DNA from 4 places in the Limnohabitans sp. TEGF005 genome. Region 2 is predicted to be linked to each of the others. Evidence: predicted binding sites of a transcription regulator. Region 2 holds the regulator's gene; each other region holds the start of a gene.

Region 1 (5,894 bases), 1.5 Mb from region 2:
TGCGTGGAACCGCATTCGATGTATTCGGTCGCACCCAAGAGCGCAGGACAGAACAAGCCTTGATCGGTGAATACATGCAACACATCGAACAGGCGATTCAAAACCTGAGCCCTGAAAACCACGTCCACGCCGTCAGCGTAGCCAACGTGCCAGAAACCATCAAAGGCTTTGGCCATGTCAAAGAACGCAACATCAAGGCAGCGCGGACTTTGTGGGCTTCATTGGGAACCCAATGAGCCGCGACAAATTTCCGCCCCGTCATACCCGCGCATGCGGGTATCTATCTCTTGCGAATTGATAGACACCCGATCAAGCAGGGTGTGACAAGGTCACATCAGGTCAACGTGCGTCGGGCAACTCGATCTTGACTTCCAGCACTTCCAGGTTGTCCTGACGTTCCAGGTTCACCTTGATGTCATCCGGATTGATCTTGATGTATTTGCTGATGACGGCGACCAGCTCGCGTTGCAAATCAGGCAGGTAATCGGGCTCAGCGGCATTGCGACCACTGCGCTCGTGCGCCAAGATGATTTGCAGGCGTTCTTTGGCTACGCTGGCGGTTTTCTTCTTTTCGCCCAAGAGGAAGGAAAGAAACGACATGGTTCACTTGCCTCCGAACATGCGTTTGAAAAAACCGGGCTTCACGGCTTCAGTGAAACGCATGGGTTTGTCTTCACCCAAAAAGCGGTCAATCACGTCTTTGTAAGCCTCGGACACATCGCTTTCAGCCATGTGAATGGCAGGTGTCCCTTGGTTAGACGCTTGCAAAACGTTATCGCTTTCAGGGATCACACCCAGCAATTTGATGCGCAAGATATCTTGAATGTCTTGCAGCGACAGCATCTGGCCGTCCTCGACCCGGTTCGGGTTGTAACGCGTGATCAGCAAATGCTCTTTGATGGGCTCAAGGCCTTCAATGGCGCGTTTGGTCTTGCTGCCCAGCATGCCCAAAATGCGGTCAGAGTCGCGCACCGAAGACACTTCAGGGTTGGTCACCACCAAAGCCTCGTCGGCAAAGTGCATGGCCATCAAAGCGCCAGTTTCAATGCCCGCAGGTGAATCGCAGACGATGTACTCAAAACCCATGTCGTTCAGGTCTTTGAGCACTTTTTCAACGCCTTCTTGCGACAAAGCATCTTTGTCGCGGGTCTGCGATGCCGCCAACACAAACAGGTTGGAACACTGTTTGTCCTTGATCAAGGCCTGGTTCAGGTTGGCTTCGCCCTGGATCACATTGATCAGGTCATACACCACACGGCGCTCACAGCCCATGATCAGGTCCAGGTTGCGCAGGCCCACATCAAAGTCGATGACGGCGGTCTTGAAGCCTTTGAGCGCCAGGCCAGTGGCGAAACTGGCGCTGGTCGTGGTTTTGCCCACGCCGCCTTTGCCAGAAGTCACAACAACGATTTTTGCCATGGGATTTTCTTTCTTTGACAAGATATCAATATAAATTCGATGATCAGAGCTTCAGGGGCGACACCAACAACTTGTCACCCTCCGGACCTGATTGCAGAGAAACTTGGGCGGCTTGCCCCCAAACGTCTTTGGGCAATGCATTTTCGCTGGTGCGGTAAATGCCAGCGATGGAAATCAATTCAGGCTCCATGGCCTGCGCAAAGATGCGTGCCTCTGTGTTGCCACGTGCGCCTGCGATGGCCTTGCCACGCAAAGCAGCATAAATGTGAATATTGCCATCGGCAATCACTTCTGCGCCCGCATTCACGATGGCCAAAACAATCAGATCACGCCCTTTGGCATACACCTGCTGACCTGAACGCAATGGTTTGTCGATCACCATCGGGCCCAATGCGGCAGAAGGTGCGGTGGGTGTGGTCACTGGTTCAGGCTTAGGTGACTCTTGCACAACCGCAGCAAGCTGGACAGAACGCCGAATGCGCGCATCACTGGCATCGACCAAGCCCAGGGCCTTGGCTTGCTCCAAAAGAGGTCCTTGAGCGCCTTTGATGGCCAAAGGCCACAAAGCTTGTTCACGCAAAAGGGGGAGCAAGCTGGAAAGATCAATTGAAGCGTCGTTTTCTTCCAAATTCAAAAAACTGACATCAATGATCACAGGATCCTGGTCAAAAAACCCGGGACTGTCATCCAGTTGTTGCTTCAAAGACTGCGAAATGGCCTGTATGTCTGTGGTTTTGAGTACCAAGGCGACCAAAGACAAATCAGCGCTTTTGATGTCGTAACAGTTTGAAAGAGGTGCTTCTGAAACGATCGCCATGGTGCCATCAGGGGGAGGAAAGGGGCAAATCTTAACAGCGCAGTTGTTCTTTGTTCTTTCTCTATAGATTTATATCTTTAAATAGTGGTAGTAGATAAGGAAGCCACTTGTGTGTGGACAAGCTGTTTTTTCTCAGCAATGACAACAACTTGCGTCGCATGTGAAGGTGTGCACCGCAGCGCTTTTTTGGTGTTTCGCCAAAATGAACAACTTTTAGATCGGACTTCAAGCTGTGGATAACCTAGGGTTTGTTATTTTTTTATCCACAGGCTTATCCAGAACAGGATGTCATGTTTCGAGCAGCCATTGGATGACGCCTTTGGCCACGAAACCCAGCATGCCAAATGCCAGTCCCAGAAAAATAACAAATGTGCCAAATTTCCCGGCTTTGGATTCCCACGCCAATTGACCAATGATGAACAGCATGTAGAGCATGAAAGCTCCGACACCGATCGTCAGGCCAAACCAGGCGAATTGTTCTTCGTTGAAGCCCAACATCACCGTTCACCTTGCTCGGTGATGCGTTCTTCCAGATCAGAGACATCCACAAGGTGCCGATAAGCATGCCAGCTGCCATGCCCCAGCATGGGAATGACCAGGATGAGGCCCAAAAAGAGTGAAAAAATGCCCAGCATGCAAAAGCCAATGATCAAAAAAGCCCACAAAGTCATCTGCAAAGGGTGGGTCAGCACGGTTTTCCAGCTTGTCAGTACCGCTTGCAACACGGTGACTCGGCGGTCCAACAACAAGGGCATGGACACCACACTGGAGGCAAACACGGGCACGGCCATCATGCCGCCCAGGCCGATCCAAAGTTCAAATAAATAGCCCTCTTTGGCCAACACCACATGGCGTATGAAGTCGACAGGCGTGTGAATGGGGCTGGGTGCCAACAGGGTGATCAGGGCGGCTGAGGTGATGACCCAGCCAGTGGCAGCCAGGCCCAGTAACAAGCCAAAGCGAATCAGGCTCCAGTAGCTGTCAGGTTGGTGTTGCAAGCGCATTTGCCACTGCGTCCAGGTTTGCACCAGCAAATCAAAATCGACCTTTTCCCCCCGTTCCATGGCGCGACTCATGGCATACAGGCTGGTGGCCAGCACGGGTGCCACCACCATGAAACCCGACAAATAACCCACCAACAACCAAAATTGGTCGTGCGCCAGTAAAGCGATAAAGCCACCGAAACCGGCCAGCACAAGGCCGTGCATGGTGCTCAGCAAAGGCGCTCGAGCCATGTCCTTGAACCCCAAGGCCAACCATTGCATGGGCTGATCGGCTGCGATGGGCCGAATGGGCGGTAAAAAAACGCCAGAGCGTGTCTGCGTGGTATCGGAATGGAACTTTTGAGGCATGCACAAAGCTTAACCAGACAAGGCGGTCTGCACCTTGATGTGGGTCAAGTCAAAAAATGCAACAAAAAGGCCGCTCATGGAGCGGCCTGGTGCTTATGACAAGTCGGGCTTGCCAGTGTTGTCAATGTTGGCCGTGGTGCCCGCCATGCTCCTTGCCACCGCGCATGCCTTCACCCATTTTTTTCATGCCGCGTGCGGTTTCTGCATCGAACACTTTCTTTTGTGTGTCGCTTAACGCGGCATAAAAGGTTTTGGTGGCGTTGGCGTGCTTTTGCATTTGTGCATCGCGTTGACCTTTATGGGCTTGCATTTGGTCGATGCGCTCAGGAGTCGTCATTTTTTCCATGGCGGCCCGGTCAGGATGCGCCATGGGCTGAGTGGGGGGCTGCATGGCTTGTTCGAAAGCAGTCCAAGCAGATGCTTGACCGGCTTCGAGTTTCAGTTTGCCTTTCAAATCGGCCAAGTGTTTGGCATGGCGTTCGCCCATTTTGGCGTGCATTTTGTCCATGCGTTCAGCGCGGGGGTTGTTGGTTTTGATCTCAGGGGCGGTCTGCGCCAAGGTCAAACCGCTCAGGCCAGCCAACAAACTGGCAGCAATCAAGGTGGTACGAATCGATTTCATGGAAAACATCCTTTCAGTGATGGGATGTCGTCAGTGTGCGTGGCCTGTGTTGCTGTGCAGTGCGGTTTATGCAGTGATTTGTAAAGACAGATGAAGCTTTGTGCCGTGGGCTGATTTGTCAGGCCAAAAAACCCCCCGATCCAGTCGGGGGTGAGCCTGTTTCGGAAACAGGGTGCCGAGTCAGAACGGATAAGTCAGACGTTGCGGTTTTTGCAAGTGTTAATGCCCAGCAAGCTGTAAGGTGGACACCAGCCCATCAGCCCTGTGGCAAGTGGTACCAAGCCCAACCAACCCCACCAGCCAACGGTGCTGGTGGCAGCCAATGCGATCAGAACCAGTCCTGCAAGGATGCGGATGATGCGTTCGATACTGCCGATATTTTTGTTCATGGTGAGTTCTCCCTTGGGTTAAAAAATCAGGTGATGACGCGGTAGCCTTCATCGGCAACCGCCTTGGCGAGCGCAGCGCGGGGTTGGTCAGATTCAACTTGCACTTTGTTTTGTGTGCGGTCAATCGTGACTTTGGCTTGGGCATCCAGTGCCAACAATGCCTTGGTCACGGCCTTTTCGCAGTGGCCACATGTCATGCCTTCAACGGTGAAAATCTGGTTCATGATGTACCTTTCAGACAAGCCCTTAGGGGTTTGTTGAAGCATAGTTCAAAACAAATCGCACAACATGACACAGATCAAGACCGAACCCGTTGCCAGCAACACCGTGATGGACATCGGCATTGGTGGCATGACCTGCGCCTCGTGTGTGGCACGGGTCGAAAAAGCACTCAACAAAGTGCCCGGCGTGGCGTCGGCCTCGGTCAATCTGGCCACCGAAACAGCACGCATTGTCGTAACCGATCCGGCGTTGACCGACGCCCGCTTGCGCCGAGTGGTGCGCGATGCCGGTTACGAACCCCGTTCAGTGGAAGCAGCCGAGGCGCAGGCCAACAACAACTCGCCTTGGACAGGTTTTGCGCCCGTCGGCTTGGGTTTGGTGTTGTCCGCGCCTTTGGTGCTGCCCATGTTGGGCGATCTGTGGGGCCAGCACTGGATGCTGCCCGCTTGGGTGCAGTTTGCGTTGGCCACGCCCGTGCAATTCATTTTGGGCGCGCGTTTTTACAAAGCAGGCTGGCACGCCCTCAAGGCTTTGACCGGCAATATGGACTTGCTGGTGTCTTTGGGCACCACGGCGGGATGGTTGTTGTCGGTGTGGCTGTGGCTGACTGCGCATGAAGGTCACACACCCCATTTGTATTTCGAAGGCTCGGCCGTGGTCATCACTTTGGTGTTGCTGGGCAAGTGGCTCGAAGCCCGAGCCAAGCGGCAAACCACCGAAGCCATTCGCGCCTTGCACGCGTTGCGGCCCGACAAGGCGCACTGGATCAGCGAAGACGGCGAAGTCGATGTGCCGGTGGATGAAATTTTGAAGGGCGATCTGATCGTGGTGCGGCCAGGCGAGAGTTTTCCACTTGATGGCGAACTGATTGAAGGCCAGACGCAGGTCGATGAGTCCATGCTGACAGGTGAGCCTTTGCCCGTGTCCAAAACCGCAGGCGCACAGCTCACCGGGGGATCAATCAACGGTGACGGACGCGTGTTGATGCGCGTGACGGCGGTGGGCCATGAGACGGTGCTCTCACACATCATCCGATTGGTCGAGGATGCGCAAGCCGCCAAAGCACCGATTCA
Region 2 (5,894 bases):
CTGACGGCGATCCTTGTCATCGCTGCGTTCTCACTTTTTCTGTTCACGGCGGTGGCGGGTCGCTTGTGGTGTGGTTATGCCTGCCCACAAACGGTGTACAGCGAAATATTCATGTGGGTCGAACGCAAAATCGAAGGCGATCGGTCGGCCCGCATCAGGCTCGACGATGCGAGCATGTCAACGGAGAAACTGTTTAAGAAGTGGTACAAGCACATCGTCTGGTTGGCGATTGCCATGTGGACAGGTTTCACGTTTGTCGGTTACTTCACGCCCATCAAAGATTTAGGCATGGAATTTTTCCTGGGCAACATGAGCTCGTGGGAAGTTTTTTGGGTGTTTTTCTATGCCTTTGCCACCTACGGCAATGCCGGTTTCATGCGCGAGCAGGTGTGTAAATACATGTGTCCCTATGCGCGCTTTCAGAGCGCCATGTTCGACAAAGACACCCTGATCGTGACTTACGATGCCGAGCGCGGTGAGCCACGGGGTGCACGCTCGAAAAAGGCCGATCCAGCTTCTCTGGGCCTCGGCGCATGTGTCGACTGCAGTTTGTGCGTTCAGGTGTGTCCGACTGGCATCGACATTCGCAAGGGTTTGCAATACGAATGCATTGGCTGCGGCGCCTGTGCAGACGTGTGTGACACGGTGATGGACAAAGTGGGCTATCCACGCGGATTGGTCAAATACTCGACCGAAAACGCCATGCAGAACCACTGGACGGCAGAGCAAACTTGGCGTCATGTGTTCCGTCCTCGTGTTTTGATCTACATCGGCATTTTGGTGCTGGTGGTGGCGGCTTTGTTCACCAGTCTGGGCTTGCGCAAACCATTCAAAGTAGATGTGGTCCGCGACCGCGCTTCGTTGGCCCGAATTGTGGCCGGAGGAAAAATTGAAAACGTCTATCGACTGCAGATCATGAATGCGGCCGAAACGCCCTTGAACTTCCGCCTGACGGCGCAAGGCTTGCCCGATTTGTCACTGGTTACCGACAGTGATGTGCGTGTGGCACCGACCGAATCTCTTTGGGTCTCGGTCCGTTTGCAGTTGCCTTATGACGCAGCACCTTCTGGTTCGCACCCGATTGTGTTCACGATACAGTCGGTGAAAGAGGGCGGGCAGGTGCTGGCCGAATTGCAGGAAAAATCCGTTTTCCTGGTGCCTCGTTGATATTTTCACAAAGGTTTGAGCATGTCCAATCCCCGTGTTTCCAATTTGCCCAAGCAGCCTTGGTGGTCTTATGGCCACGTCTGGCTTGTGATTGCCGGTCCTTTGGTGGTGGTGGTCGCTTCATTCATCACCTTTTATCTGGCTGCGAATGGCCAAGACCCCGTGTTGAGCCAGTCCAGCGTTGATGTCAACGCCAATGCGGCGGATGCACGAACCACACTCGCACCCGCAATGCAAGCCAGAAACCATGCGGCCACGGGCACATTGCCCTCGACCGATTCAAAAAACAAACCCTGAACGGGTTGCAGGAGACCGACATGTGGGCAAAACGAATGATGTGGATTGCATGGCCAGCATTCCTGGTGGCGGGTCTCCTCGAGGTGCTGGTGTTCGCACTGGTCGACCCGCAGGATTTGCAATGGTTTGGGCACTCGTTGTCCTTGTCTCGTCAAGGCGTTTACACCTTGGCTTTTTTCGCCTTCTGGGCCTTGACCATGGTGTCGAGCGGACTGACCACGCTGTTGGCCATGTCTCCCTTTGAGGTCAATCGCTGTCCTGTGCCTGGAGACCAACGGCCGAGCGACTGCTCTCGTCAAGGCGGAAAAGGCTGCTGAAAAGGCTGAATTGCGCCAGGCATTCAAGCCTGGCGCAGGGCTTTATTGGCAATGGTGGTTGCTGTTCACCAAGCGTTGCAAGCCATCCGTGTCCAAGATGCGCACATGCCGTTGCTTGACCTCGACGGTGCCGTCTTCGACAAATTTGGAAAATGTTCGGCTCACTGTCTCAAGTTTGAGCCCCAGGTAACTGCCGATTTCTTCGCGGGTCATGCGCAAGACCAGTTCTGATTGCGAAAACCCCCGTGCGTGCAAGCGTTGCACCAGGTTCAGTAAAAAGGCGGCCAAGCGCTCTTCGGCCCGCATGCTGCCCAAAAGCAGCATCACACCATGCTCACGCACAATCTCTCGGCTCATGATTTTGTGCACATGGCTTTGAAGTGCTGTTACTTCACGTGAGATCTCTTCAATGCGGTCAAAGGGCATGACGCAGACTTCGGCGTCTTCCAGAGCAACGGCGTCGCAGCTGTGTTGGTCGTTCACGATGCCGTCCAGACCGATGATCTCGCCCGCCATCTGAAAGCCCGTGACCTGGTCGCGTCCGTCTTCGGTGGCCAGACAGGTTTTGAAAAAACCGGTTCGAATGGCGTACAGCGAGGTGAACTTTTCACCGTTGGTGAACAAGGTGGCTCCACGTTTGATTTTCCGACGGACAGCCACCAGATCGTCCAGGCGGTTCAAGTCGTGGTCGCTCAGACCCATGGGCATGCACAACTCGCGCAAGTTGCAATTGGAGCAGGCGACGTTGATGAGTTGGGGATTCATGGTTTATCTCATGGTGCGGAAATGGATTTGCCTTGGATCAAGCTGTTAGCTTAAACCTAAAAAACAATCAAATTTGAGGGTCTACCCGGTTCAGGCCAAAAATCACCAATAACCAGTAGTCAGTTGACTTGAGTCAATACTTCGGGTGATGCAAACGGGCAAAGTCGACGCCTTGTTTTGAACACGATCGAACTTAATAAGGGGCAGACACATGTCCGTCATCACGCCTGAATTGCTGACACGTTTTGATGTGCCTGGCCCACGCTACACATCGTACCCAACGGCAGACCGTTTTGTAGAAGCCTTTGCTGAGGCTGACTACGTGCAAGCATTGGCTCAGCGCCAATCTGGCGTGGTCGGCAAGCAAACGCCCTTGTCTTTGTATGTGCACATCCCGTTTTGCGAGTCGCTTTGCTACTACTGTGCTTGCAACAAAATCATCACCAAACACAAAGAGCGGTCTGCTGATTATTTGCGCTACCTGAGCAAAGAGATTGAGTTGCACACCCGGCATTTGGGGCGGGGGCAGTCGGTCAGCCAGTTGCATCTGGGCGGCGGCACACCCACATTTATGAGCGATGACGAATTGCGTCAACTCATGAGTATGCTGCGCCAGCATTTTGAATTCGTGCCGGGCGGGGAGTACTCGGTCGAAGTCGACCCGCGCACCGTCGATGAAGGCCGATTGGCCGTTTTGGCAGAGCTGGGATTCAACCGCCTGAGCTTTGGCGTGCAGGACTTTGACCCTGCTGTTCAAAAAGCGGTTCACCGCATCCAGCCAGCCGATCAAGTCTTTCAGTTGGTCGATGCCGCCCGCCGCCTCGGCTTTGAGTCGATCAATGTCGATCTGATTTATGGTTTGCCGCTGCAAACGCCTGAGTCCTTTGACCGCACCTTGGCACAGATCAACAGCCTGCGCCCGGACCGCATCGCCCTTTACGCCTATGCGCATTTGCCCGAACGCTTCAAGCCCCAACGTCGCATTCATGCCCAAGAACTGCCCTCGGGCGGTGACAAGGTGGCGATGCTGTCGCGTTCGTTGGATGCATTGACCGATGCGGGTTATGTGTACATCGGCATGGACCACTTTGCCTTGCCGCAGGATGCTTTGGCGGTGGCAAAGCGACAAGGTCGTTTGCACCGCAATTTTCAAGGCTACAGCACACAGGCCGACTGCGACCTGATCGCTCTGGGCGTTTCATCGATTGGCCGCGTGGGCGCAAGCTACAGCCAGAACGCCAAGACCATGGAAGAGTATTGCGACCTGCTGGATCAGGGGCACTTTCCGGTGGTGCGTGGCTTGACTTTGACCCGCGATGACCTGATCCGTCGTTCGGTCATCATGGCGTTGATGTGCCAGGGACATTTGGAGTTCGAGGCCATCAATCTGGCTTGGCTCATTGACTTCCAAACTTTGTTTTCCAAAGAACTGGCCCAGCTGGAATCCATGCAAAGCCAAGGCCTGGTGCAGTTGAGTAATACCGGCATTCAGGTCACACCGATGGGTTGGTTTTTTGTACGAGGTGTGGCCATGGTGTTTGACCGTTATCTGCAAGCCGACCGCAACCACACCCGCTTTTCTAAAATCATCTGAGTGATTGCGTTGAACGGGTGTCCGACCACCTTGAGTGCTGCTTCGCAGACAATGCGGTCATCGAGCAACAAGTGGACCTTCTATGCAAAGTTCTTTGGCCATGACGGCCTTGATGATGGGCGTGTTGGGCGGCCCCCATTGCGTGGCGATGTGTGGCGCAGCCTGTGCGGGCCTTGGCCAGGCAGCGGGTGAGCGGCGCAACCAGGCTTTGTGGGCCTTTCAAATCGGCCGCTTGGCCGGGTATTCGTTGCTGGGCGCAGTGGCTGCGGCCAGTGTGCAGGCGTTGGGGTGGCTAACCACGCAGTCGGCCGCCATTCGACCGGTGTGGACTTTGCTGCATTTGGCGGCTTTGGCGCTCGGCTTGTTGCTCATGCTTCAGGCCAGACAACCTGTGTGGCTCGACGACGTGGCACGCCGACTGTGGGCTCGTGTCCGAGCCTTCAACACCCGATGGGGGCGCGCTGCGCCCTGGATGGTGGGCGGTTTGTGGGCCTTGATGCCCTGTGGCCTGCTGTATTCGGCCGTGATGGTTGCTGCATTGACCAGTCAGCCGTTAGAGGGAGCGGCCACCATGGCCTTGTTCGCGCTGGGCAGCAGCCTCAGTCTGTGGGCCGGGCCATGGTTGTTTTTGCGCATGCAATCCTTGGGCGATGGGGCATGGGGCATGCGCGTGGCGGGCTTGGCCTTGGCTGCCGCGTCGGCATGGGCCTTGTGGATGGGCCTCGTGCACGATCAAGCGCCTTGGTGCGTGACACCCTGATCTGATGCCTTACGCTCTTAAGGCGATTCGGGCGTTAGCGACACACCTTCCCATTTTTGGGGATATCAGGCGGACAAACCCTTGTAGAGCATGTAAGCGGCCAGCACGTACAACACGCTGGCAAACACGCGCTTGAGTTGTTTCACGGGCAGTTTGTGGGCTGTGGCCGCACCCAGAGGGGCCATGAGCACGCTGCAAACGGCAATCACCACCAACGCAGGCAGCCACAGGTAACCAAAGCTGTAATCGGGCAGATTTTGGACGTTCTGGCCACTCACGATGTACCCCATCACATTGGCCAACGCAATTGGAAAACCCAAGGCCGCACTGGTGGCCACGGCGTTGTGAATGGCCACGTTGCACCAGGTCATGAAAGGCACGCTGATGAAACCGCCACCAGCACCCACCAGGCCAGACAGCAGACCGATCAGACCGCCTGCGCCCAGCAAACCGCTGAAACCCGGCACTTGGCGCGTTGGCGCGGGCTTTTTATCCAGAAACATCTGCGTGGCCGAAAAGCCCACAAACAGTGCAAAAAACAAGGCCAGGTAAGTGCCCTTGGCAAACGCAAAAATACCCAAGCTGCCGATCAAGCTGCCGATCACGATGCCCGGGGCCAATCCTTTGACCAGGTCCCAGCGCACGGCCTTTTTCTTGTGGTGAGCCCGCACACTCGACACCGAGGTAAAGATGATCGTGGCCATAGAGGTGGCAATCGCCATCTTGACCGCCAGATCAGGCCCAACGCCACGCGCACCCAGCAAATAAGTCAGGAACGGCACCATGATCATGCCGCCGCCAATGCCTAAAAGCCCTGCCAAAAAACCGGTGCAAAGGCCAAGAACAGCCAATTCGGCCAACAGCAGAGGTTCGATGATCATGGTATCGGGGGGGGGGGTAATGGAAGTAGAAGGTGTCTGCGAGTGCCACCGGACCGGCATCCTGAACCGGGGTTCAGGTGGGCGAGGGCAGACTGGCGTTGGGTTCATCTGAC
Region 3 (5,894 bases), 1.4 Mb from region 2:
ACCTTGGGCGCACGCACGATGGCGCGGCCAATGGCCACGCGCTGGCGTTGCCCACCCGACAGGTCTTTGGGCGTGCGGTTCAGGTAAGCACTCAGGTTCAAGATCGCCGCAGCACGATCGACTTTTTCCTTGATCACCTCGCTGGCCACTTTGGCCAGTTTGAGTGCAAAGCTCATGTTCTCGAACACGCTCATGTGCGGGTACAGCGCGTAGCTTTGGAACACCATGGCCAGATCACGTTGGCTGGAAGGCAAGTGCGTGATGTCGCGGCCTTCGAGACTGAGCTTGCCACCGTCGATCTGCTCTAAGCCCGCGATCAAGCGCAGCAAAGTGGATTTGCCGCAGCCCGAGGGGCCGACAAAAACAATGAACTCACCCGGCTCGATGGCCAAGTCGATGCCTTTGATGGCGCGGTGCTCGCCAAAGAATTTTTCAATGCCCTGAAGTTGAAGGTAAGCCATGGTGTGTGATCGCAATAAAGGGTTTATTTGACGGCGCCAAAGGTCAGCCCTTGCACCAGTTGTTTTTGGCTGAACCAGCCGAAGATGACGATGGGCGCAATGGCCATGAGCGAGGCGGCTGACAACTTGGCCCAAAACAAGCCCTCGGGGCTGGAGTAACTGGCAATCAAGGTGGCCAGCGTGCCGCCCTTGGCTGCCGTGAGGTTGAGTGACCAGAAGGCTTCGTTCCAGCTGAGCACCAGACACAGCAAGCCGGTGGAAGCCAAACCCCCCATGGCCAAAGGCAAGAGCACCAAGCGCAGTTCTTGCCAAAGCGTTGCGCCGTCCATGCGAGCGGCTTCCAGAATTTCGTGCGGAATGTCTTTGAAGTGCGAATACAGCATCCACACCATGATGGGCAAGTTGCTCAGCGTGAACACGATGATCAGCGCCAGCTGGGTGTCGAGCAGCTGGGCTTTTTGCGCCATCACATACACCGGCACCAAGGCGCCCACGGCGGGCATCATCTTGGTCGAGAGCATCCACATCAAGATGTCTTTGGTGTATTTGCCTTTGAAAAAGGCCATGGCGTAGGCCGCAGGCGCGGCGATCATCAAGCCCAGCAAAGTGGAGACCACGCTGGTGATGACCGAGTTTTTGGCGTACAGCAAATAGTCACTGCGTTCTTGCACTTCGTGGAAGTTTTCCAGCGTCGGTGTGAAGAAAAGCTCAGGCGGGACGGCAATGGCTTGCAGCTCTGTTTTGAATGCTGTCAGCAGCAGCCAACCCAGCGGAAAAAACAGCAGCAAGGCCACGCCCCATGCGGCCACAGTGCGCACGGCATAGGCGAGGGTCAGGGTAGAAGTTCGGGACATGGTTCAGGCCTTATCAATTGGTCTTATTTGTCGAGGTTTTTGCCGACCAGGCGGATCATGAAGATCGCTGCAATATTGGCCAGCACGACGGCAAACAAAGCACCCGCCGAGGCCACGCCCGCGTCAAAATTGAGCAGCGCTTGTTTGAAAATCAAAAAAGCCACGTTGGTGCTGGCGTCGCCCGGACCGCCCCCGGTGGTGGTGTAAATCTCGGCGAACACGCTGAGCAAAAAGATCAACTCGATCATGACGACCACAGCCACCGATCGCGCCAAATGAGGCAGGTACAAGTAGCGCAATTGCTGGCCATAGTGGGCACCATCCATGCGCGAGGCTTCGAGTTGTTCGCGGTCCATGCTTTGCAGCGCGGTCATGAAAATCAAGGTGGCAAACGGCAACCATTGCCAAGCCACCATGATGATGACGCTCAGCAGCGGTAAGTCGGTTAACCAGTCGACGGGCGTCAAACCGAAGAAGATCCAGACCTGCGCCAGCACGCCATAAATCGGGTTCATCATCATGTTTTTCCACAGCAGCGCATTGACCGTGGGCATGACAAAGAAAGGCGAAATCAGCAGCACGCGCACCAAGCCGCGTCCGGCAAATGGCTCGTTGATGAGCAAGGCAATCGCCACGCCCAGCACCACGGTGATGGCGATCACACTGCCCAAGAGCAGCAAGGTGTTGCTCACCGCCGAGCCAAAGGATGGGTCGGTGATGAAGTATTCGAAGTTTTCCAGCCCAACAAAACCACTCTGGTCAGGCTGCAGCAGGTTGAATCGGATGACGCTGAAGTAAATCGTCATCACCAAGGGCACGATCATCCACAAAAACAGCGTGGCGATGGCGGGCGTTAGCAGCAAACGGGGTAGCAGGCGATTCATAAGGGGTATCTCTCAACAGGTGCGAAGGCGGTAACTTGACGTCGGGTCTGACGGCCCCTTGCACACAAGGCTTAAGCAGTAAGGGTTTGAGGAAAAACGGGCAGGCCCACCGCTGTGGTGCCTGCCCGTGGTCCGCATCGGCCGCTTACTTGTAGTAACCAGCTTTCTTCATTTCACGATCGGCAGCCACTTGGCTGGCTTTGAGGGCTGCGTCCACGGTGGACTTGCCCGCCAAGGCCGCGCTCATTTGCTGACCCACTGCGATGCCAATGGCCTGGAACTCGGGGATGGCAGCGAACTGCACACCCACATACGGGCTCTTGGGCAAGGTGGAATCGTTCGGGTTGGCCGAGTCGATGGCGGTCTTCTCAGCCTTGGCAAAACGCGCAGCCTTCAAGAAGTCGGCGTTGGCATAAGTGCTTTTGCGGGTGCCGGTGGGCACAGCGCCCCAGCCGTTGGTCTTGCCCACCAGGTTGATGTAGTCCTTGGAGGTGGCCCAGGTCACGAACTTCTGTGCAGCGGCCACATTTTTGGAACCCGCAGGAATGGCCAGCGACCAAGCCCACAGCCAGTTGGCACCTTTGGGGGTGGCCATGGTGGGTGCTTGTGCAAACGCCATTTGGTCAGCCACTTTGGACTGCTTGGGGTCGCTCACGAACGAGGCTGCGATGGTGGCGTCGATCCACATGCCGCACTTGCCGGAGTTGGTCAGTGCCAGGATTTCGTTGAAGCTGTTGGCCGAGGAGCCGGGTGGGCCGTAGTTCTTGAGCAAATCAACGTAGAAGTTGATCGCGTCTTTCCAAGGCTTGGATTCGAGCTGCGGCTTCCAGTTCATGTCAAACCACTGACCGCCAAAGGTGTTGACGAGAGTGGACAGGAAGGCCATGTTGTCGCCCCAACCTGGCTTGCCACGCAAGCAGATGCCGTACACGCCGTTTTTGGGGTCATGCATTTTGGCAGCCAAGTCTTTGATTTGTGGCCAGGTGGGACGCTCGGGCACTTGCACACCGGCTTTGTCGGCCAGGTCTTTGCGGTACATCAGCATCGAGCTTTCGCCATAAAAGGGGGCTGCAAACAGCTTGCCGTCCACGCTCAAGCCATTGCGCATGGCGGGCAGCAAGTCGTCCACGTCATAGGCGGCGTCGGTTTTGAGTTCTTGTAACCAGCCTTTTTTGCCCCAGATCGGAGTTTCGTACATGCCGATGGTCATCACGTCGAACTGGCCGCCTTTGGTGGCGATGTCGGTGGTCACGCGTTGACGCAGCACGCCTTCTTCAAGGGTGACCCACTTGAGTTTGATGTCGGGGTTGGCGGCTTCAAAGTTTTTGCCGAGTTTTTGCATTTCGATCATGTGGCCGTTGTTGACGGTGGCAATCACGAGTTCGGTGGCCGCTTGGGCCATGCCGGCGCTGAACAGCGCGGCGCAGAGAGTGGAAGCGAGGCGGAATTTCACGGTTGTCTCCTGAATGATGAATGTTGTTGGCACACGGCTGTACTCACCGTGGGATGAATTTTGATGATGTCTTGCCTCGGCATTTATACAAATTCGCCTCAAACCTGTACTTATTTGCAAGATATGCCTAGGACTTTCCCCTGTATCTGCTTGAAAGTTTGTGAAAACCGACATTTCGCCTGCACAGTTCGCTCAGTTTTCCAAACCGCCATCGATGAGCGCTCGTCCTTCGGTGCGGCGGGCTTGTTCGTGAACTTCATGACCTAAGTCAAAAACCGTATCCAAGAGCTGACTACATTCAAAGCTTGTTTGATCTCAATAAGGAGCACCCCATGAAAATCTTATTGGCCGTTGACGGCAGCGACTACACCAAAAAAATGCTGGCTTACTTGAGCACTCACGACGAGTTGTTCAGTGCCAACAACAGCTACACCCTGGTCACGGTGCAGCCCCAATTGCCGCCCCGCGCTCGCGCCGTGGTGGGCAAAGAAATGGTCGACAGCTACCACCGCGACGAAGCAGAAAAAGTGCTCAGCCCGGTCACCAAATTCTTGCTGCGCCACGGCATTGATGCCAAAACCGTGTCCAAAGTGGGTCACGCAGGCGAAATCATCTCCAAAACCGCCGACAGCGGCAAATTTGACTTGGTGGTGATGGGTTCGCACGGCCACGGCACCCTGGGCAATCTGGTCATGGGCTCGGTGGCCACTCAAGTGCTGGCGCACTGCAAAGTGCCGGTGCTGTTGGTGCGCTGAACATCCAAACAGCTTGAGCGCTTTGGGTGGGAGGGCGTCCCTGCAAGTCAGGGTGCGCCTCAGGGTCAGCGGGCGCTCAGCCCGTCAAAACAGGTGCTCATCACCAAATCCAGGATTTGCTCATCGGTGTGCTGCTCGCCCATCTTGAGGAACTCCAGCACCGGGTCGCAGGCCCGCGCAAACAAGGTGTAGAGCACCGCCACCGCGGGCAGGGCCTGGTTGATCTGGCCTTGGGCTTGGGCTTTTTCGATCCAGCCCCCCAGCGCATCGCTGACTTCCATCAAGCCGTCCATGTAATCCTTGTTGGTCATCAAGGTGGCCCGCAAACTGGAGTTCTGGCTGGGCAAGGACGGCATCAGGCCTTCCAGCTTGAGGGTCATGGTCCAGCGGGTCACCGCCTTGAGCTGGTCGATGGCCGCTTGCTCCGCTGGCAAAGACTGGATAAACGCTTGCGCCTTGCGCATGGCGGCCACCATGGCCGCACAAGCCAGCTCTTCTTTGCTGGTGAAATGCTTGTACAGACTGGCTTTGGCAATGCCCACCTCGGCAGCCACTTCGTCCACCGTCATCGCGTCAAACCCTTTTTCGGCCAGCAGGCGGTTGACCGACTGGATGATCGCCGTCTCTCGGGCGGCCAACATCTGGATCTTGAACGACTTTTTGGGCGGGGTCTGGGCGTGAGTGGTCATGGCCAGATTCTAGTCCCGCATATCGGAAAAATGACTACTTGGTCACTCCCAAGCCTGAAGAATGCAAAAGCTGGGAGCTGCGCTTGTTTTGGCGCCTCGGGTGTCCATCAGGCTTTTTGCAGACCCGCCACGCCAGCGCGAACAAGCCATTGCGCCTGTGCCTTGAACACACCCTGGGCCTGAGCCGGGTTGGGCGTGGTCATGAACTCGGCACGCATGCCCTCGGGCTTGATGTCCAGCAAGGTGTAGCCGCGTTCGTCCGAACGGGCATGCAAGATGTCCGGGTTGCTGTCGCGGATTTGGGCCAACAACTTCTCACCCAAGCCGCGTGAGGTGACCGATGTGGTCACGATCTCGCTGGCCACCACGGGCGAGCGCTCGTCGTTGGGCTGCACCCGCAACTGGGCCGCCACGTTCATGTGCACATCACCACCCAGCACCACCACGTTTTGCAGCCCGGCTTGGGCCACGGTGTCCAGCCACCTGGCCCTGGCTTGCGGGTAGCCGTCCCAGCCATCGGTGAACGCACTTCGCCCCAAAGGCGTGTTCACCCCACTCGAACTCATTTGGGTGGACTGCGCCACCAGCTTCCAGCGCTTGGTGCTGCGCGTCAGGCCCTCGGTGAACCACTGCTCTTGCGCCGCGCCCAGCATGCTGCGCGACGGATCGGCCAAGGCGTCACAACCCACCACCACACGGCCACCGCCACGCATCGGGTCAGGGCAGGCGTGGTGGTCGCGGTATTGGCGGCAATCCAGCGTCCACAAATCAGCCAGCTGCCCCCAAGCCATGCGGTCG
Region 4 (5,894 bases), 1.4 Mb from region 2:
GACCAGCGTGCCGTCGGCGTCCAGACCAAATTCGAATTTGGTATCGGCAATGATGATGCCTTTGGTCGCCGCGATGTCGCGGGCCGCCTTGTACAACTGGATGCTGATGTCGCGGATACGGCCTGCCAAATCGGCGCCAATCATGTCCACCGTTTGCTCGAAGGTGATGTTTTCATCGTGCTCGCCCACGGCGGCTTTGGCAGCAGGGGTGTAAATCGGTTCGGGCAAGAGGCTGGCATTTTTCAGGCCTGCAGGCAACTTCACGCCGCACACCGCCTGGTTGTCCTGATATTCCTTCCAACCGCTGCCGGCCAGGTAGCCGCGTACCACCGCTTCGACCGGAATGGGCTTGAGGCGCTTGACCAGCATGGAGCGGCCTTGCACCTGCGACACCTCATCGGCCGACACCACGCTCTCAGGGGCATCGCCCGTCAGGTGGATGGGGCAAATGTTCAAGCCCTTGGGGCCAAGCTGGTCAAACCAAAACAGCGCCATTTGCGTCAACAGCACGCCTTTGCCGGGAATCGGCTCGCCCATGATCACGTCGAACGCGCTGATGCGGTCAGACGCCACCATCAGAATGCGGTCGTCGCCCACGGCATAGTTGTCGCGCACCTTGCCACGGGCCAGCAGGGGCAAGGAAGTCAGGGCCGAGGTGTGGAGGGCAGAGGTCATGGCAAAAACAGTCAAGCAACAACAAAAAAGAAAAAGGCCCGTTGAACAGGCAACGGGCCATTCGGGTCAATTATCGCAGGACCGGCAGCACACTATTGGTACTGCAGGGCACACGCATCAACGGACCACTTGGGCCAGTTCGCCCTTGGCGTAGCGGGCAGCGACCACTTGCAGGGTCTCGCCCTTGATCTTGGGGGCCTGGCCTTCGCAGCCGAACTCCAAGTAACGCTGCTTGCACAACTGTTTGGCCGCTTCGCGGGCGGGCTTGAGCCATTCGCGGGCGTCAAATTTCTCAGGGTTTTCAAACAAAAACTTGCGGCAAGCGGCCGTCATGGCCAAGCGGATGTCGGTGTCGATGTTGATTTTGCGCACACCAAACTTGATGGCTTCCTGGATTTCCTCGACCGGCACGCCGTAGGTTTGCTTCATCTGACCACCGTACTGGTTGATCATGGCCAGCAACTCTTGCGGCACGCTGGACGAGCCATGCATCACCAGATGGGTGTTGGGGATGCGGGCGTGGATTTCTTTGACCCGCGAGATGGCCAGAATGTCGCCCGTGGGCTTGCGGCTGAACTTGTAAGCCCCGTGGCTGGTGCCAATGGCAATGGCCAAAGCATCCAGGCCTGTGGCCTTGACGAACTGCGCGGCTTCTTCGGGGTCGGTCAGCATCTGGCTGTGGTCCAGTTTGCCCACCGCGCCAATGCCGTCTTCTTCACCGGCCTCGCCGGTTTCGAGGTTGCCCAGACAGCCCAGCTCGCCCTCGACCGACACGCCCAGCTTGTGGGCCATTTCGACCACGCGGCGGGTCACATCAACGTTGTACGCAAAATCGGCTGGGGTTTTGCCGTCTTCGAGCAAGGAACCGTCCATCATCACCGAAGAAAAACCGAGGTTCATGGCGCCTTGGCAAACCGCCGGGCTTTGGGCGTGGTCCTGGTGCATGACCAGTGGAATGTGCGGCCACTGCTCGGTCGCGGCTTGAATCAAATGTTTGATGAAAGGCTCACCCGCGTATTTGCGAGCGCCCGCGCTGGCCTGCAGGATGACCGGCGCACCGACCTCGTCGGCAGCGGTCATGACGGCCTGGACTTGCTCTAGGTTGTTGACGTTGAAAGCTGGAATGCCGTAGCCGTTGACGGCTGCGTGGTCCAGCAGCTCGCGCATTGAAACGAGTGCCATGGTGGTGATGTCCCGGGAAGTTGAAAATTCAGGCGAGCTGGGATGTACCCGGCTTGTAACTGGACATGATTTTATAGGTTTCGATCTGACACAGGCCTGAACCACTCGCCCGCCAGCAGACCATCGGCTGGCGAGTCCAGGGTCTGCGCGAACCGCCCGAAGGGCCGCCCGCTTGGCGGGCGTGCCCCTCAAGAGGGGCCGTTTGAGGCCCTCGCTGTCAGGCGACTTTGCAGATTTTGAGCATGTTGGTGCCACCGGGCGAGCCCATGGGCTCACCGCAGGTGATGGCGTACACATCGCCCGAACCCACAATGCCCCGGCTTTTCAGGTGCGTTTCGGCTTCGGCCAGGGCCGTGTCACGGTCGGCGCTGGTGTCCATCAACAAAGGCCGCACGTTGCGAAACAAGGCCATCTTGCGCTGCGAGGTCAATTTGGTGGTCAGGGCGTAGATCGGGATGTGCACCCGGTGACGGCTCATCCACAGTGCGGTAGAACCCGATTCGGTCATGGCCACGATGGCTTTGGCACCCAAGTGGTGGGCTGTGAACAAGGCCCCCATGGCGATCGACTGGTCAATGCGGCTGAAAGACTGGCCCCGGAAATCGGCGTCCAGCAACACGTCCTCAGCGCCTTCGGCAGCCAAACAAATCTTGGCCATTTCTTCCACGGTTTCCAGCGGGTATTTGCCCGCTGCGGTCTCGGCGCTCAGCATCACGGCGTCGGTGCCGTCCAGCACGGCGTTGGCCACATCGGACACCTCGGCGCGGGTGGGCACCGGGTTGGTGATCATGCTTTCCATCATCTGGGTGGCGGTGATAACGACCTTGTCGTGCACCTTGGCCAGCTTGATCATGCGTTTTTGCAGTGCAGGCACGGCGGCGTTGCCCACCTCGACGGCCAAATCACCCCGGGCGACCATGATGCCGTCGCTGGCCTTGAGGATCGCTTCGAGGTGGGGAATGGCTTCGGCACGTTCGATCTTGGCGATCAAACCGGGCTTGTGGCCGTATTCGGCCCCCGCCACGTTGCACAGCTGGCGGGCCATTTCCATGTCGGTGGCGTTTTTGGGAAAGCTCACCGCCACATAGTCGGCACGCAGGCTCATGGCGGTCTTGATGTCGTCCATGTCCTTGGCAGTCAGGGCTGGTGCCGTCAGGCCGCCACCTTGTTTGTTGATGCCCTTGTTGTTGGACAGCTCGCCACCGAGCTTGACGGTGGTGTGCACCTGCTCGCCCTTGACGGCGTTGACCGTCAGCACGATCAGGCCGTCGTTGAGCAAGAGCACATCGCCCGCTTTCACGTCACGGGGCAGTTCCTTGTAGTCCAGGCCAACACCTTGCAAGTCACCGGGTTCGGTGCGCGAGGCGTCCAGCACAAAAGGCTCGCCCGGCTCCAGCATCACTTTGCCTTCGGCAAACTTGCCCACGCGGATCTTGGGGCCTTGCAGGTCGGCCATGATGGCCACTTCGCGACCAGCACGCTGAGATGCTGCACGCACCAGAATGGCGCGGTCCACATGGTCTTGTGCCTTGCCGTGGCTGAAGTTCAGGCGCACCACGTTGACCCCGGCGCGGATCATGGCTTCGAGCAGGGCAGGATCGCTGGAAGCAGGGCCTAAGGTGGCAACAATTTTGGTGGCACGACGTGTCATTCGAGAGATCTCCATGTAATTTGGTTTCAATTTTCACACGAAATCGGTTACATCACGGGTTCTTTTGGCTGCGCTACCCTGGACGCCGGGCAGCAAGGGTGAGGCGACGCCCCCGCCCAGAGGTCCAGGGATATATGCCGATTCCCCCCCTCTGAGGCCCCTCAATTGATCCTTGTCAGCCCAACAAGATGTCAGGGCGACTAAACTTATGCCCAAGCTACCTACACAGAATCGTCATGACCGCATTGCACACACCGACTACTGACCAGCCCATTTCTTTGGACCAGCCTCTGCCGCACCGCAAAACTTTGCGCGAATGGCTGATCCCCTTGTCTGAGCGCAGCACCGTCCGGGCCTTTGTGCTGTTGATCCTGGACTACGCCCTGTTTTTCAGCCTGATCACAGGCACCATCGCCCTGGATGCCGTCTGGGCCAAAGTGATTTGCGCGCTGGCCGCCGGCTTCGTGATCGGCCGTTTGTTCATCATCGGCCACGACGCTTGCCACCAGAGCCTGACGCCCCGCCGCGAACTCAACAAGGTGCTGGGCCGCATCGCGTTTTTGCCCTCGCTCACGCCCTACAGCCTGTGGGACACCGGCCACAACGTGGTGCACCACGGCTACACCAATCTGAAGGGCGTGGACTTTGTCTGGACACCCCTGACAGCGACAGAGTTTGAGGCCCTCAGCCCCATGCAACGCCTGCTGCAGCGCGCCTACCGCAGCGGCTGGGCTCCTGGTTTGTATTACATGATCGAGATCTGGTGGAAGCGCGAGTTCTTTCCAAATAAGAGCCACATGCCTACACGCCGTCCGATTTTCTTCAAGGACAGCTTGCTGGTCACCCTGTTTGCCGCCTTCTGGATCGCCACCCTCGCGGCGGCGGCCGTCTACACCGGCCAATCGGTTTGGCTGTCGGTTTTGCTGGGTTTTGCCGTGCCGTTCTTCTTTTGGAACACCATGATCGGTTTTGTGGTGTATGTGCACCACACGCACGTCAAAGTGTCTTGGCACGACAACAAAGCCGCCTGGACCAAGGCCGCGCCCTTTGTGTCCACCACCGTGCACCTGACCTTCCCGTTCAACATCGGCGCACTGATGCACCACATCATGGAGCACACCGCACACCATGTGGACATGAGCATCCCGCTGTACCGTTTGAAGCAAGCGCAGGCCAAGCTCGAAGAGATGTTGCCTGGCCGCATCATCGTGCAGCGCTTCTCTTGGAAGTGGTACTTCGAGACCGCTAAGAACTGCAAGATGTACGACTTCACACGCGAGTGCTGGACCGACTTCAAGGGCAACATGACCAGCCCGGTACGGGGCAACCTGCCCGCCACAGCGCAAGCCTGAACGATCATTCGTTTGAAACCACAAAAAACCCCGCCATGCGGGGTTTTTTGTTGGGCGCAAGCAGCTCATGTCCAGCTTGGTCAGGGGCACCTGGTCTTGTCATGCCAGCGAACGCGGGTATCCATGGCCACCAAAGGCATGGACCCCCGATCAAGTCGGGGGTGACAAAAAGATCCATGGACCCACTTGGAGATCCATGGACCCACTTGGCTCCTGGCTGTCCCGACGGCAACTTCAACCCGCAGCGCGCTTGGCCAGAATCTCGAACGCGGGCAAGGTCTTGCCTTCGAGGATTTCGAGGAACGCGCCGCCACCTGTCGAGATGTAACCCACCTGCTTTTCAATGCCGTATTTGGCAATCGCGGCCAGGGTGTCACCACCGCCTGCAATGCTGAAAGCACTCGACTCGGCAATCGCTTGCGCGATGACCTTGGTGCCGTTTTCAAAGGCGGCGAACTCGAACACGCCCACCGGGCCATTCCAGACAATGGTGCCCGCCTGCTTGAGCTGAGCGGCCAATTTGGCGGCTGTCTCGGGGCCGATGTCCAGAATCAGGTCGTCGTCTTCCACTTCGGTGGCTTTTTTCACCGTGGCCACTGCGTCAGCCGCAAAGGTCTTGGCCGTGACCACATCGGTCGGGATCGGCACTTCGGCACCACGGGCTTTCATGGCGTCGATCACCGCCTTGGCCTCGTCCACCAAGTCGGCTTCGGCCAGGCTTTTGCCAATGTTCAGGCCTGCGGCCAGCATGAAGGTGTTGGCAATGCCGCCGCCCACGATCAGTTGGTCCACGTTTTGCGACAGGCTTTTGAGGATGGTCAGCTTGGTGCTGACTTTGCTGCCCGCCACGATGGCCGCCAGCGGGCGCTTCGGGTTGGCCAGGGCTTTGCCGATGGCGTCGATCTCGGCGGCCAGCAGGGGGCCAGCGCAAGCGATGGGGGCGAACTGGGCAATGCCGTAGGTGGTGCCTTCGGCGCGGTGGGCGGTGCCAAAAGCGTCGTTCACGTAGATGTCGCACAGCGCGGCCATCTTGC

Evidence for each region. Region 2 encodes FNR, which switches genes on or off when oxygen is low (the NO sensors DNR and NnrR bind a similar motif). Its sites were predicted from a motif close to TTGATNNNNATCAA; they were not measured.
Region 1: a site for FNR is predicted at 3,623-3,636, ahead of ACZ5RG_RS14315 (DUF2189 domain-containing protein). Genes of this name have one in related genera too.
Region 3: a site for FNR is predicted at 3,911-3,924, ahead of ACZ5RG_RS13745 (universal stress protein). Genes of this name have one in related genera too.
Region 4: a site for FNR is predicted at 3,674-3,687, ahead of ACZ5RG_RS00145 (fatty acid desaturase). Genes of this name have one in related genera too.

What each region holds. Positions count from the first base shown of each region.
Region 1 covers NZ_AP029226.1:2,876,183-2,882,076, forward strand. The annotation lists gene ACZ5RG_RS14290 (indolepyruvate ferredoxin oxidoreductase family protein) at 1-236, shown strand, start outside; gene minE (cell division topological specificity factor MinE) at 340-600, opposite strand; gene minD (septum site-determining protein MinD) at 604-1,419, opposite strand; gene minC (septum site-determining protein MinC) at 1,463-2,236, opposite strand; gene ACZ5RG_RS14310 (DUF2788 domain-containing protein) at 2,525-2,734, opposite strand; gene ACZ5RG_RS14315 (DUF2189 domain-containing protein) at 2,734-3,588, opposite strand; gene ACZ5RG_RS14320 (Spy/CpxP family protein refolding chaperone) at 3,710-4,210, opposite strand; gene ACZ5RG_RS14325 (YgaP family membrane protein) at 4,405-4,599, opposite strand; gene ACZ5RG_RS14330 (heavy-metal-associated domain-containing protein) at 4,626-4,823, opposite strand; gene ACZ5RG_RS14335 (heavy metal translocating P-type ATPase) at 4,888-5,894, shown strand, end outside.
Region 2 covers NZ_AP029226.1:1,388,792-1,394,685, reverse strand. The annotation lists gene ccoG (cytochrome c oxidase accessory protein CcoG) at 1-1,167, shown strand, start outside; gene ACZ5RG_RS06675 (nitrogen fixation protein FixH) at 1,189-1,464, shown strand; gene ACZ5RG_RS06670 (hypothetical protein) at 1,485-1,781, shown strand; gene fnr (fumarate/nitrate reduction transcriptional regulator Fnr) at 1,824-2,546, opposite strand; gene hemN (oxygen-independent coproporphyrinogen III oxidase) at 2,758-4,140, shown strand; gene ACZ5RG_RS06655 (sulfite exporter TauE/SafE family protein) at 4,223-4,900, shown strand; gene ACZ5RG_RS06650 (sulfite exporter TauE/SafE family protein) at 4,966-5,781, opposite strand; RNA gene ssrS (6S RNA) at 5,811-5,894, opposite strand, start outside.
Region 3 covers NZ_AP029226.1:2,756,997-2,762,890, reverse strand. The annotation lists gene ACZ5RG_RS13765 (ABC transporter ATP-binding protein) at 1-461, opposite strand, end outside; gene ACZ5RG_RS13760 (carbohydrate ABC transporter permease) at 485-1,315, opposite strand; gene ACZ5RG_RS13755 (carbohydrate ABC transporter permease) at 1,339-2,199, opposite strand; gene ACZ5RG_RS13750 (ABC transporter substrate-binding protein) at 2,345-3,601, opposite strand; gene ACZ5RG_RS13745 (universal stress protein) at 3,985-4,407, shown strand; gene ACZ5RG_RS13740 (TetR/AcrR family transcriptional regulator) at 4,473-5,096, opposite strand; gene ACZ5RG_RS13735 (alkaline phosphatase D family protein) at 5,204-5,894, opposite strand, start outside.
Region 4 covers NZ_AP029226.1:31,304-37,197, reverse strand. The annotation lists gene ACZ5RG_RS00160 (phosphoribosylaminoimidazolesuccinocarboxamide synthase) at 1-675, opposite strand, end outside; gene fba (class II fructose-bisphosphate aldolase) at 793-1,857, opposite strand; gene pyk (pyruvate kinase) at 2,075-3,508, opposite strand; gene ACZ5RG_RS00145 (fatty acid desaturase) at 3,745-4,860, shown strand; gene ACZ5RG_RS00140 (phosphoglycerate kinase) at 5,095-5,894, opposite strand, start outside.